Sediminicoccus sp. KRV36: one gene and its partner. Each later gene encodes a partner of the first gene's protein in a complex. Links are inferred from orthologs where the notes say so. Each region holds a gene or a part of one and is shown on either strand. Other genes may lie near its edges.

Region 1 (7,411 bases):
TTCGATGCGCGTATCATTCGCGGACAGGGCGATCGGGCGTGAATCCGTGTTCAGCACCGGGGCGCCCGTCTGGTCGAGCAATTGGCCATCGGCACCGAGTGCGAAGCGCCCCGCACGGGTATAGCGCTCGCCCCGTGGCGTCTCGACGACGAAGAAGCCAGGGCCCGAAATCGCGACATCCAGGGGATTGCCGGTCTGGTTGATGGCGCCGGGCTGTGTCTCCCGCCAGCTGGCGCGGTCCCAGGTGTAGCCGACATTGGCACTGCCGAGCGGGCCATGGACGCGGCCCTGGCGTTCCACATGCTCGGCAAAGATCGGCCGGCTGGCGCGATAGCCGGGCGTATCCGCATTGGCGAGGTTGTTGGCCGTCAACTGGCTCGCGCGCATCTGCGCGGAGAGACGGGAGAGAACGATATAACCTGGGCTGTCCATGGCGCACTCCATCAGGAACCTGGGATGTGCTGCGCAAGGGGCGTGCCAGCGCCATGGCGGCGCATGCGGAGCAATCCGGCACGGATTGCCGGCTTCTGGCGGCAATCCTTGCCCATGGCGGGCAGCATCGCGCCGCAAGGCTTCGTTAACCTCGATGCGCCACAACCCGAGTCTGCAACGACCAGAAGGGTGTTGGCGCCATGGCGGCGGCGAAGGGCGAAGAGCTGAAGGGGGAGGCGGAGGCCAAGCCCAAGCGGTTGAAGAAGAAATTGATCTTGCTGGCATTGCCGCTGGTTCTGGGCGGCGCGGGGGCAGGGCTCTGGTTCAGCGGCATGCTGTCCCCCAGCCCGCCAGCGACGGCCCCGGAAGCCGCGGCCGAGCCCGCACCGGTCAATCGCCAGCCGGTCTTTGTCAGCATGCCCGACATCACCGCCAATCTGAACGCGCCGGGGCGGCGTGCCTTCATCCGCGTGCGCAGCCAAGTCGAGGTGGCCGGCCCGCAGGATGCGGCAGCCTTGCAGGCGGCTATGCCGCGCCTCGTGGATCTCTTCACGACCTATCTGCGGGAAATCCGGCCGGAGGAGTTGCGCGGCAGCGCCGGCACGCATCGCCTGCGGGAGGAATTGATCGCCCGCGCCAATATCGCCGCCGCCCCGGCCCGCGTGACCGATGTGCTCTTCACCGAGATCCTCGTCCAATGAGCGGCAGCGAGGAAGACGACATGGCGGCCGCCTGGGGCGCGGCCCTGGCCGAGGAAGATGGCCCGCCCGCGGCCGACATACCCCCCGACTCCACGCGTGTCCTGAACCAGGCCGAGATTGACAGCCTGCTCGGCTTCGAAGGCGGGGAGGGGGATGATGCCGGCAAGACCGGGATGGAGCGGATGATCCTCTCCGGCCTCGTATCCTATGAGCGCCTGCCGATGCTCGAAATCATCTTTGATCGGCTTGTCCGCATCCTCTCGACCAGCTTGCGCAACTTCACCTCGGACAATGTCGAAGTCTCGATTGACAGTGTGGCGAGCCAGCGTTTCGGCGATTATCTCAATTCGGTTCCGCTGCCCGCGATGCTGGCCGTCTTCAAGGTGGCGGATTGGGATAATTTCGGGCTGATCGTCGTGGATTCCTCGATGATCTATTCCGTCGTGGATGTGTTGCTGGGGGGGCGGCGCGGCACGGCGGCCATGCGCATCGAAGGCCGGCCCTACACCACCATCGAACGCACGCTGGTCGAGCGGCTGATCGGCGTGGTCCTGCGCGATCTCGGCGAGGCCTTCGCCCCCATCACCAATGTCGAATTCCAGTTCGAGCGGCTTGAGGTGAATCCGCGCTTCGCGACCATCTCGCGCCTGGGCAATGGCTGCGTCCTCACCCGGCTGCGGATTGACATGGAGGATCGCGGCGGGCGGCTCGAATTGCTGCTGCCCTACGCCACGCTGGAGCCGGTGCGGGAGCTGCTGCTCCAGCAATTCATGGGCGAGAAATTCGGCCGCGACAGCATCTGGGAAACCCACCTGGCCGAGCAGCTGCGCCACACCGACATCGCGCTGGATGTGGTGCTGGATGAGCAGGTGATGCCGCTCTCCAGCGTCATCGCGCTGAAGCCTGGCGATCGCATCATGCTGAATGCCATCCCTGGCGCCCCGGTGCGGCTGCAATGCGGCACGGTGCCGCTCTTCATCGGCGAATTCGGCCGTCGCGAGAACCGGCCGGCGGTGCGGATTTCAGAGAGCCTGGGACCGGTGGGAGAACTTCTGGCATGAACGCATGGGAATGGGCGGCCCAGATGGCCGTCATCGGACTGCTGGCGGCCACGCTGCCCATGGCCTGGCGGCTGGATCGCATGCTGCGCGCCGTCCGCGCGGATCGTGCCGCGCTGGAACAGGGTGCCGATGGCCTGGGGGAAGCATCCCGCCATGCGGAAGCGGCCCTGATGCGCCTGCGCGCCACCACCGAGCTGGCTGGCCGGCAAGTGGCGGAACGCGTCGCCGGTGCCGAGGCGATCCGCGAGGATCTGCGCTACCTGGTCGAGCGTGCCGAGAGCCTGGCGGATCGTCTGGAAGCCGCCGTGCAGCAGGCGCGCCCCCTGGCGGGAGCGACCACGCCCCCCTCCCAGGCGGTGCGCAGCGAGGCCGAGCGCGAATTGATCCGCGCCCTGGGCATGAAGTGAGGGAACGCAGGACATGATCCGCCTTCCGCGCCCGCGCCTCCTGCCTCTTTCGCTGCTGGGCATGCTGGCCTTGCTCGGCGTGAAGCTGGAAGGGCTTTGGCCTGATGGGGCGGTGCCTGGCCGGCTGGTTTCGCAAGCCGTGGCCAGCGCGCCCGCCGCCGCGCCCGTCCCGCCGCCCACGCCACCTGTAGCGCCCGCCTCCATACCCATCCCGCGCAGCGAGGCGCCGCCCACGCCAGATGCGCTGGCCGAACGCGCGGTGCTCGAAGCCCTGCGCGCCCGCCGCGCCGAAATCGAAGCGCGCGAGGCCGCATTGGCGCAACGCGAAATGCTGATCGCCGCGGCGGAGCGCCGGCTGGCCGATCGCCTCGATGAGCTGGGGGCCCTGCGCCAGCGGCTGGAGGCCGAGGGCCGCCAGCGCGACGAGCGGACCGAGCAGGGCTGGCGGCAGATGGTGCGGCTCTATGAGGGCATGCGGCCGCGCGATGCGGCCGGCATCTTCGATGATCTGGACATGCCCGTGCTCATCCAGGTGGTGGATCGCATGCGTGAGGCGAAGGCGGCCCCGGTGCTGGCCGCGATGCGCCCGGAGCGCGCGCGCCTGGTGACGACCGAACTCGCCCGGCATCGCTCGCGCCCCTTGGAATAACCGCATCTTAACCCGCACCGCGCCACAAGGGTTGCGGCAACGAAGGAGTGACTGCTGATGGCACTGGACAAGAACATGAACGTCCTCATCGTGGACGATTACAAGACGATGCTGCGCATCATCCGCAACCTGCTGAAGCAGCTCGAATTCGACAATGTGGAAGAAGCAACGGACGGCGCCGAAGCGCTGGCGAAGCTGCGGGCGGGCAATTTCGGCCTGGTCATCAGCGACTGGAACATGGAGCCGATGACGGGCCTCGACCTCCTCAAGGAGGTGCGCGCGGATGCCCGGCTGAAGAACCTGCCCTTCATCATGATCACGGCCGAGAGCAAGACGGAAAACGTCGTCGCGGCGAAGGCGGCGGGCGTCTCCAACTACATCGTCAAGCCGTTCAATGCGGAAACCCTGCGCGAGAAGATCGAGAAGGTCCTGATCCATGCCTGACGGAAGCGGGCAGGACCCGATCGAGCAGGCGGTGCGCCAGGTGCTGGGCAGCCTTGCCGGTGACATGACCAGCGTTGAAGCCTCCCTGCTGGCGGAGCTGGAAGCGCTGGGCCGCGAAGTGCAGCGCGCCAAGTCCGAGATGGCCGCCCTCCGGGTGGACGACATCAATGACAGCCATATCCCCCGCGCCACGGATGAGCTGGACGCTGTGGTGGAGCACACGGCCAAGGCCACCAACGAAATCCTCGATGTCTGTGAAGGGCTGGAGGCGATGCAGTCGCGCCTCTCGTCGGCGGAGGCCGAGAATCTCGGCATCGCCGTGACGCGCATCTACGAGGCATGCAGCTTCCAGGACATCACCGGCCAGAGGATCAGCAAGGTGGTGAGTGCGCTGAAGGCGATCGAGCAGCGTGTGGCCGAGGTCACCGCACGCTTCGCACCGGGTGGCCCCATGCCCGCCGTGGAGGATGAGCTGCCCATCACGCCGGTGACGGAGGGGCGTGCCCTGGCCAATGGGCCACAGATGCCGGGCGCGGCCAGCAGCCAGGAGGAGATTGACCGCCTCCTGGCGAGTTTCGACTGATGCGCGGCCCGGCCCTCGGTCTCCTGCTGGGGCTTCTTGCGCTGCCCGCCCTGGCGCAGGAGCGCGTGGCCGTCCGCACGGGCGACCACGCGGGCCATGGCCGGATCGTCTTCGACTGGGCCGCGCCGCCCAGCTATCAGGCGGAACAGCAGGGGGACCGCGTCATCCTGCGCTTCCCCAATCCCGATACGATTGATCTGGCCGGCGCACGCCGCCTGCCGCGCAATCTCCTGGCCGTTACGCGGGTCGCCGGGGGGGTCGAGCTGACGCTGCGGCCCGGCGCGCGCATGCGGCATTTCCGCAACGGCCCCAAGGTGGCGATCGACCTTCTTGATCCGCCGGAAGCGGGAGCACCGCCAGCACGGCCGGCGGAAACCCGGCAAACCGAGGCCGCAGCGCGCCCGGTGACGCGCCCTGTGGAAGCGCGGCCGGCGCAGGAGAATGCCCGTGTTGCCGCATCCCGGACGGCGCCGCGTGAGCCAGCGCCCCCGCCCAGCAGCGCGGAGTTGTCCAACCGGCCGCCGGCGCCCATTGCAGCTGCCGCGCCGGTGCTGCTGCCTCCATCCGCCCCCACGCCACCCGCCATGCCGCGGAGCGAGCCGACCCCGGCCGGCCCGACCTTGGCCATCGCTCCGCCGCCCACCCCGCCGGCAAGGTCACCGCAGCCCCTTCCTGAGCCCATGCGAGCCGAAGCGCCGGCCGCCACGCCGGAGCAGCCCGCAGTGCGCATACAACAGCCGCCACGTCCCGTTGCGGCGCAGCCACCCTTGGCCAGCTTGGCAGGGCCCGCCCCCCTGCGCGCAAGGCTGGTGGATGACGCCGCTCTTGGTCCTTCCATGCGGCTTACCCTGGGCACCGGCACGGGTCTCGCGGCCCTGCGCCGTGGCGAGCAGGCGCTACTCGTGATCGAGACGGAGCGCCCCATCGAATTCGGCGGCTTGCTGCGTGAGCCGGCCTTCAACGGCATCCAGGCGAGGAGCTTGCCCGGCGCCACATTGGTCACCTTTCCGCTCGCCCCCTCCCGCCAGGTCGCCTTGCGGCAGGAGGGCAATGACTGGTTCGTGGCGCTGGTGCCGCGCCAACATCCGGCGGCCACGGCGATTCCAGCTTTGCGGGCGGAATTCGACCAGGGCCGCACCATCCTGCATGCGGCGCGGCCCACCCGCGTGGTCAGCCTCACGGACCCATTGACGGGCGGCCCGCTGCTGCTCGGCCTGGTTGCGCAGGCGGCACCGCGGCAAATCGTGACGCGCGGCCTCGCGGAGCTTGATCTGCTGGAGACCTTCCTGGGCGTTGCGGTGCTGGCACGGGCGGACCGCGTGGCCTTGCGCACCGGCGCCGAGCGATTCCTGCTGTCGGTGGAGGGCGGCGCCGTCTCGCTGGCGGCCGAGCCAAGCGAAGGCCAATGGGCCGCGATGGGCATGACGCGCAGCTTTGACCTGCACGGCCAGCCCATGCCCGCGCTGCTGGAACGGTTGCGCGCGCAACAGGCCTCCATCGCCTCGGCCGCGCCGCTGCTGCGGGCGGAGCCACGGCTTGCCGCCGCCCAGACGCTGCTGGCGCTGGGCCTCCCGCAGGAGGCGCAATCCATGCTGCGTCTGGGCGCACAGGAAAACCCTGAAGCGGCGCTGGATCGCCGGCAGGCCTTCCTGGCTGGCATGGCCGCGCTGCTGGCCGGCCGGCCGAGCGAGGCGACTGGGTTGGATGCGGAACTCCCTGGCTCCGATGAACTGCTGCTCTGGCGCAGCCTGCGCGCCGCGATGCAGGGCGATGCCCAGGCAGCCGCCCCTGGCCTGGCCGCTGCCTGGCCGCTGCTGTCCGCCTATCCCGAGGGGTTGCGCCGCCGTGTGATTGGCGTGGCAGCCGAGGCGCTGGTCGAGGGTGGGCAGCATGTGGCTGCCCGGCGCCTGATCGAGGGGGCGGCGGATGAGCCTGCCATCCTGCTCGCCCAGGCCAAGCTGGAGGAAGCGAGCGGCCAGCCCGCGCGCGCCCTGGAGGCCTATGAAGCCGCCGCCAATGGTCGGGACCGGCTGATGCGCGCGCGTGCGCTGCGGCGCGGCATTGAGTTGCGGCTGGCGACTGGCCGACTGGATGCGGCGGGCGCTGCGCGCGCGCTGGAGGCGGCGCTGTTTGCGTGGCGCGGGGATGCGATGGAGCTCGCCACGCGGGAGCGGATCGCGGCATTGCGGCGCGAGGCGGGCGACCCGCGCGCGGCACTCGCCCTGCTGCGTGAGACGGAGACGGCCTTCCCCGAGCAGGCGGGCAGTTTGCGCGCCCCGATCCAGGCAGCCTTCCTGCACGCGCTTGAAGTCGAATCACCCCTCGGCGCCGTAGCACTCTACGACGCCCATCCTGAGCTGCTCCCGCCGGGCGAGGCTGGTGAGGCGATGTTGGCGCTGCTGACCGAGCGATTGACCGCGCTGGATCTCTCCGACCGCGCCGCCGCCGTCTTGCGGCGCGCGATGGAGCGGGCCCCGCCGGGTGAGGATCGGGCGGCGCTTGGCGCGCGGCTGGCAGCGCAGCGCCTGGCTGAACGCGATGCGGAGGGCGCGCTCTCGGCCCTTGCCGCCAGTTCCGCGCCACGTCTGCCGCCCGCGCTGGTCGGCGCCCGCAGCCTTCTGGCCGCGCGTGCCGAGGCAAGGCGCGGCAATCGCGCTGTAGCGACGGAGGTCTTGCAGGCGCTCGGCCCGGCGGGGGATGAGGCGCTGTCCGAAATCCTCGCCGATGCGCGCGATTTTACGGGTGCGGCCGCGGCACTGGGTCGCCATCTGGCCTCGCTGCCGGCGGCATCCGGCCCCTTGCCGGAAGACGCGCAGCGGTTGGTGCTGCGCCAGGCGGCGCTGCTGGCCATGGCGGGGGATGAGCGGGGGCTCGCGCAGCACCGCGCCCGCCATGTGGCGCGAATGGCGCCCGGGCAGATGGCGACGGCGTTTGAGGCGCTGACCACGGACCCGGTGCGGGGCCTCGCGGACCTCCCGCGCTTGGCGCGGGAACTGAACCTCTTCCGGAGTTTGCCGCAAAGGCTGGAGCCTTTGCGGACTGCGCAACGCCCGGCCGGTTGAGTCGTGCGTGGGGTGGGGGGGAGGTCCGCGATTTTTTCGGGGCCGAAATGTGGAATTTCATTTGACCCCCCG
Region 2 (5,339 bases), 2.3 Mb from region 1 along the record:
GGCAGCCCGGAACAGGCGCTGGCCGAGGGCCCGCGCCGGGTGCTGGCACCCTGGGTCGTGGCCCAGGCCCTGGCCGAGGGGGCGGAGCTGAGCTTTGCGCTGGGGGCCGGCCCCTCGCTTCCACCGCTGCTCATTGCGCCCTCGGCCTGAGGGGGGCGGCCGCGCGGCGCGTTGCAGATTGCGCTGCAAATCTCCGGCTGACGATGGCCGAAATTCTCTCGGGCGGCATTTACGGTTTCTTCGCCAGCGCCGGCGCATCCTCCTGGTCATCGTTGTCCCCGTCTCCAAGGGGGCACGCCTAGAAGGGACCGCCGATGGACGACCTGCTCGCCGATTTCCTGACCGAGACCAATGAAGGTCTGGCCAGCCTGGATGCCGCCCTGCTGCAGCTGGAACGCAACCCGGCCAATGGCAGCGTCCTCTCGGAGGTGTTCCGCACCGTCCATACCATCAAGGGAACCTGCGGCTTCCTCGGCCTGCCCCGCCTGGAGGCCGTGGCCCATGCGGCCGAGAATGTGCTGGGTCTCTGGCGCGATGGCACGCTGCCGGTCACGCAGGCCGGCATCACGCTGATCCTCTCGGCGGCGGATCGCTTCAAGCAGATCATCGCCGGGCTCGAAGCCACGGGCAGAGAGCCGGCCGGCGATGACGCGCCGCTGAAGGCGGCCCTGGCCGCCGCCGCCTCGGGCGAGGCGGCCCTGCCCGCCATCGAGGCCGTGGCCGACGCCGCCTCCATGCCCGAACCCCAGGCCGAGGCTACGCCCGGCAGCAGCAATGCGCCCCAGACCATCCGCGTGGCGGTGGATGTGCTGGAGGATCTCATGGTCCTCGTCAGTGAGCTGGTCCTGACGCGAAACCAGCTCATGCAGCTCGCCCGCGCCGAGGAGAATGCAGCCTTCGCCGTGCCCTTGCAGCGCCTCTCGCAAATCACCTCGGATCTGCAGGATGGCGTGATGAAGACGCGCATGCAGCCCATCGGCAATGCCTGGGCCAAGCTGCCGCGCCTGGTGCGGGACCTCAGCAATGATCTCGGCAAGCGGATCGAGCTGGAAATGCGCGGTGCCGAGACCGAGCTCGACCGCCAGGTGATGGAGCTCATCAAGGACCCGCTGACCCATATGGTGCGCAACAGCGCCGATCACGGGCTGGAGACGCCCGAGCAGCGGCGTGCCGCCGGCAAGAAGGAAACCGGCCGCATCCTGCTCAACGCCTTCCATGAGGGCGGCCATATCGTGCTGGAAATCGGCGATGACGGGCGCGGGCTGAACACCGATCGCATCAAGGCGAAAGTGGTGGCCCAGGGCCTTGCCACCGAGGCCGAGCTCGCCACCATGAGCGAGCGGGAGATCCATCGCTTCATCTTCCGCGCCGGCTTCTCCACTGCGGCCGAGGTCACTTCCGTTTCCGGCCGCGGCGTGGGGATGGATGTGGTGAAGACCAATATCGAGCGCATCGGCGGCATGGTGGACCTCACCTCCCGCGAGCATCGCGGGACGACCTTCAGCATCAAGATTCCCCTCACGCTGGCCATTGCCGCAGCCCTGATCGTAGAGGCGGGCGGCGAGCGCTTTGCCATCCCGCAGGCCGGCGTGCTGGAGCTGGTGCGCGTCGGTGGTGGCGATGGTCCCAAGGTGGAGCGCATCAAGGATGCGGCGGTGCTGCGCCTGCGCGACCAGCTCCTGCCGCTGGTTCCGCTGAAGCATGTGCTGCGGCTGGAGACGGCGGAGGGCCCTGCGGAATCGGAGGGCTTCGTGGTCGTCACGCAGATCGCGGGGCAGCTCTTTGGCATTGTGGTGGATCGCGTCTTCGACACGGAGGAGATCGTGGTGAAGCCCGTCGCCCCCATTCTGCGGCACATCACGATGTTCTCGGGCAACACCATCCTGGGTGATGGCAGCGTGATCATGATCCTGGATCCCAACGGCATCGCGCGCGCCACCGGCCTTGGCATGGAAGGCACGGCCGAGGGCAGCGGCATGCAGGAGGCGACGGCGGCGGCCCGTCGCAGTGAGCGCAACACGGCGCTGCTGCTGTTCCGCGCCGGCCCGGGCGCACCCAAGGCGGTGCCGCTCGGCCTCGTCGCGCGGTTGGAGAATCTCGATGCCGCGCGGATCGAGCGCACGGGGGAGAGCCTCGTGGTGCAGTATCGCGGCACGCTGATGCCGCTGGTGCCGCTCGATGGCTACATGAACCTGCCGGAATCCGGACATCAGCCCGTGCTGGTCTTTGGCGATGGCGATCGCGCCATGGGGCTGATGGTGGAGGAAATCCTCGATGTGGTGGATGTGCCGCTGGAAATGGATGGCGCCGGCCTGCGTCCCGGCTTCCTGGGCAGCTGCGTCGTTGCCGGCAAGGTCACGGATCTGCTGGACACCAGCTACTGGCTGAAGCAGGGCCAGGCGGATTGGTTCGAGCCCCCCGTGGTGATCGGCACCAAGCCGCGCGTCCTTGTGGCCGAGGACAGTGATTTCTTCCGCAACCTGATCGTGCCCGCGATCATGGCCGCCGGCTACGACGTCACCACGGTGAATAACGGCCGCGACGCGCTGCGCCTGCGCGATGCGGGTGAGCGCTTCGACCTCATCATCTCCGATATCCACATGCCCGAGCTGGACGGCTTCGGCCTGGCTCGCGCCGTGCGCGAGGGCGGCGCCTGGGCGGAATTGCCGATGATCGCACTCTCCAGCGCCTCCTCGCCGGTGGATGTGGAGCGCGGCCGCGCGGCCGGCTTCAGCGACTACATCGCCAAATTCGACCGGGACGCGCTGCTCGCCAGCCTGCAGCACTGCCTGCAGCCCCTTCTCGCCCGCTGAACCGAGGACATTCCATGCAGACCACACAAGCCACCCGGCCCGAAAGCCGTTTGCCCCCCACGGCTGCCAATACGGAAGCGACCAGCATGATGCTGACCCTGACCGTTGCCGGGCAGCTCTGCGCCGTGCCGGTGTTGACCGTCCGCGATGTGCTGGGCGTGCAGGCCATTACCCGCATTCCACTCGCCCCGCCCGAGGTCGCGGGCAGCCTCAACCTGCGCGGCCGCATCGTGACGGCGGTGGATCTGCGCAGCCGCCTCGGGCTGCCGGCGCGTGAGGCCGGCATGGTCGCGATGAGTGTCGTCGTGGATGTGGGTGGCGAGCTTTACAGCCTGCTGGCGGACCAGGTGGGTGAGGTGCTCTCCCTCAACGCCGAGGAGTGCGCGCCCAATCCGCAGACGCTGGATGCGGCCTGGAAGGAATTCTCCCTCGGCGTGCATCGCCAGGGGGATCAGCTGCTGGTGCTGCTCGACGTGGATCAGCTTCTGGCGCTGGGCGTCTGAAGGGAAGACGATCATGACCAATGGCACCTGCCTTGTGGTGGATGACAGCTCCGTCGTGCGCAAGGTCGCGCGCCGCATCCTGGAGCGGCACGGCTTCACCGTGCGCGAGGCGGAGGATGGGCAGAAGGCGCTGGATGCCTGCCGGGCCGAAATGCCGCGCGCCGTCCTGCTGGATCGCAACATGCCCGTGCTGGATGGCATCGGCTTCCTGCGGGCGCTGCGCGCCGAATTCGGCCCTGATGATCCGGTGGTGGTGATGTGCACCACCGAGGCAGGGACGGAGAAGATCCTCGAAGGGCTGGAGGCAGGGGCGCATGAATATGTGATGAAGCCGTTCGACGAGGATATTCTCTGCGACAAGCTGGCGCAGGTGGGACTGCTGCCGGCATGAGTACCTCAGCGCCGGCCAAGCTGCGCGTCATGCTGTGCGATGACAGCTCGACCGTGCGTGCCGCCCTGGCCCGCGTGCTGGAGACGGACCCCGCCATCGCGGTCGTGGCGCGGGTGGGCGATGGGGCGCAGGCGCTGGCCGCACTGGATGGCGCGCCTTCAGCCGAGCGCGCGCAGGTTGTCCTGCTTGACCTCGAAATGCCGGTGATGGACGGCATGACGGCCCTGCCGCTCATCCTCCGGCGCGAACCGCGGCCCATTGTCATCGTGGCCAGCGCCCTGACCCAGCGGGGGGCCAGCGCCACGATGGAGGCGCTGCGCGCTGGCGCCTCCGACTATATCCCCAAGCCTGGCGCCGCGGGTGGCGGGCTGAATGATCCGAATTTCCGCGCCGATCTTCTGGCCAAGGTGAAGGGCTGGGCCAGGCTGCGCCAGCCCACCGCGCGCGTGGCGGCCAGCCCGCCGCGCCCGGCACGGCGGGGCGAGCCGCCGCGGATCATCTGCATCGGCAGTTCCACGGGCGGCCCGCAGGCGCTGGCGGCACTTGTGCGCAGGCTGCCCAGGTTGATCACCCTGCCCGTGGTGATCGTGCAGCACATGCCCGCCGGCTTTACCGCCATGCTCGCCAAGCACCTGGACGCGCTGGGTGGCCCCCCGGTGAGCGAGGCGCGGCAAGGCGAGGTGCTGGAGGCCGGGCGCATCTACCTCGCCCCCGGCGATCATCATCTGCTGGCCAAGGCCGAAGGCGCGCGCACCGTGCTGCACCTCTCCGACGCGCCACCCGAGAATTTCTGCCGCCCGGCCGTGGACCCGACCCTGCGCAGCCTGATCGCCATCTATGGCCGCGCCGTGCAGGCCGTGATCCTGACCGGCATGGGCCATGACGGCCTGATGGGTTGCCGCGCCCTGGCGCAGGCCGGCGGTGCCATCTGGGCCCAGGATGAAGCCTCCTCCGTGGTCTGGGGCATGCCGGGCGCCGTCGCGCGCGCCGGCCTCGCCCAGGAACAGGGAACCCCCGAATCGCTGGGCGATGCCCTGGCCCATCTCTGCGGAAGACGCCCATGAACGGAAGAATCGCATGAATCCTGCGCCCCTGAACCCCGCCACATTCAGCTACCTCACCGGCATCGTGAAGACGCGCTCCGGCGGCATCATCGGTGCCGATCAAGGCTACATGCTGGAGACGCGCCTGGCGCCGCTGCTGAAGCGCGAGGCGCTGCGTGACCTGGAGGCGCTGGCCACGCGCCTGAAAGCCCCCCGCAGCGATGGCCTGGCGCAGGAAATGACGGAGCTTCTCACCACGAATGAGAGCAGCTTCTTCCGCGATACGCGCCCTTTCGAGCATCTGCGCGCCTTGCTGCCGGAGATGCACAGGGCCCGTGCGCCGGGGCAGCCGCTGCGCATCTGGTCCGCCGCATGCTCGACCGGGCAGGAGGCCTATTCCATCGCGATCATCCTGGCCGAACTGGCTGAGGCGGATACCAGCTTTCGCACGCGCCGCGTGGAGATCATCGGCACGGACATCACCTCCGCCGTGGTGGAACGCGCACGTGCCGGCGTCTTCACGCAGTTCGAGGTGCAGCGCGGCATGCCGATCCGCACCTTGATGAAGCGCTTCGTGCAGGAGGATACG

Evidence for each region.
Region 2: the proteins of LHU95_RS11740 (region 1) and LHU95_RS00765 are in contact, whole or in part, in a solved structure (PDB 1A0O), measured with the Escherichia coli proteins. The link is inferred for Sediminicoccus sp. KRV36 from one-to-one orthologs.

Annotation. Positions count from the first base shown.
Region 1 is NZ_CP085081.1:2,510,979-2,518,389, forward strand. What follows is about bases 2,142-5,000. They hold LHU95_RS11740 (chemotaxis response regulator CheY), read left to right. Parts: upstream 2,142-3,307; coding sequence 3,308-3,694; downstream 3,695-5,000. Other genes in these bases: fliM (flagellar motor switch protein FliM), read left to right, coding at 2,142-2,194; LHU95_RS11730 (DUF6468 domain-containing protein), read left to right, coding at 2,191-2,601; LHU95_RS11735 (hypothetical protein), read left to right, coding at 2,615-3,250; LHU95_RS11745 (protein phosphatase CheZ), read left to right, coding at 3,687-4,277; LHU95_RS11750 (hypothetical protein), read left to right, coding at 4,277-5,000. Also shown: flagellar basal-body rod protein FlgF, read right to left, coding at 1-432; LHU95_RS11720 (flagellar basal body-associated FliL family protein), read left to right, coding at 633-1,133; more of fliM, read left to right, coding at 1,154-2,141; more of LHU95_RS11750, read left to right, coding at 5,001-7,339. UniProt on the Escherichia coli protein: Involved in the transmission of sensory signals from the chemoreceptors to the flagellar motors.
Region 2 is NZ_CP085081.1:169,493-174,831, reverse strand. What follows is about bases 1-3,063. They hold LHU95_RS00765 (chemotaxis protein CheW), read left to right. Parts: upstream 1-314; coding sequence 315-2,813; downstream 2,814-3,063. Other genes in these bases: LHU95_RS00760 (chemotaxis protein CheW), read left to right, coding at 2,900-3,063; LHU95_RS00770 (histidine phosphotransferase family protein), read left to right, coding at 1-150. In the rest of the region: more of LHU95_RS00760, read left to right, coding at 3,064-3,316; LHU95_RS00755 (response regulator), read left to right, coding at 3,330-3,707; LHU95_RS00750 (chemotaxis response regulator protein-glutamate methylesterase), read left to right, coding at 3,704-4,771; LHU95_RS00745 (protein-glutamate O-methyltransferase CheR), read left to right, coding at 4,785-5,339. UniProt on the Escherichia coli protein: Involved in the transmission of sensory signals from the chemoreceptors to the flagellar motors. CheA is autophosphorylated; it can transfer its phosphate group to either CheB or CheY.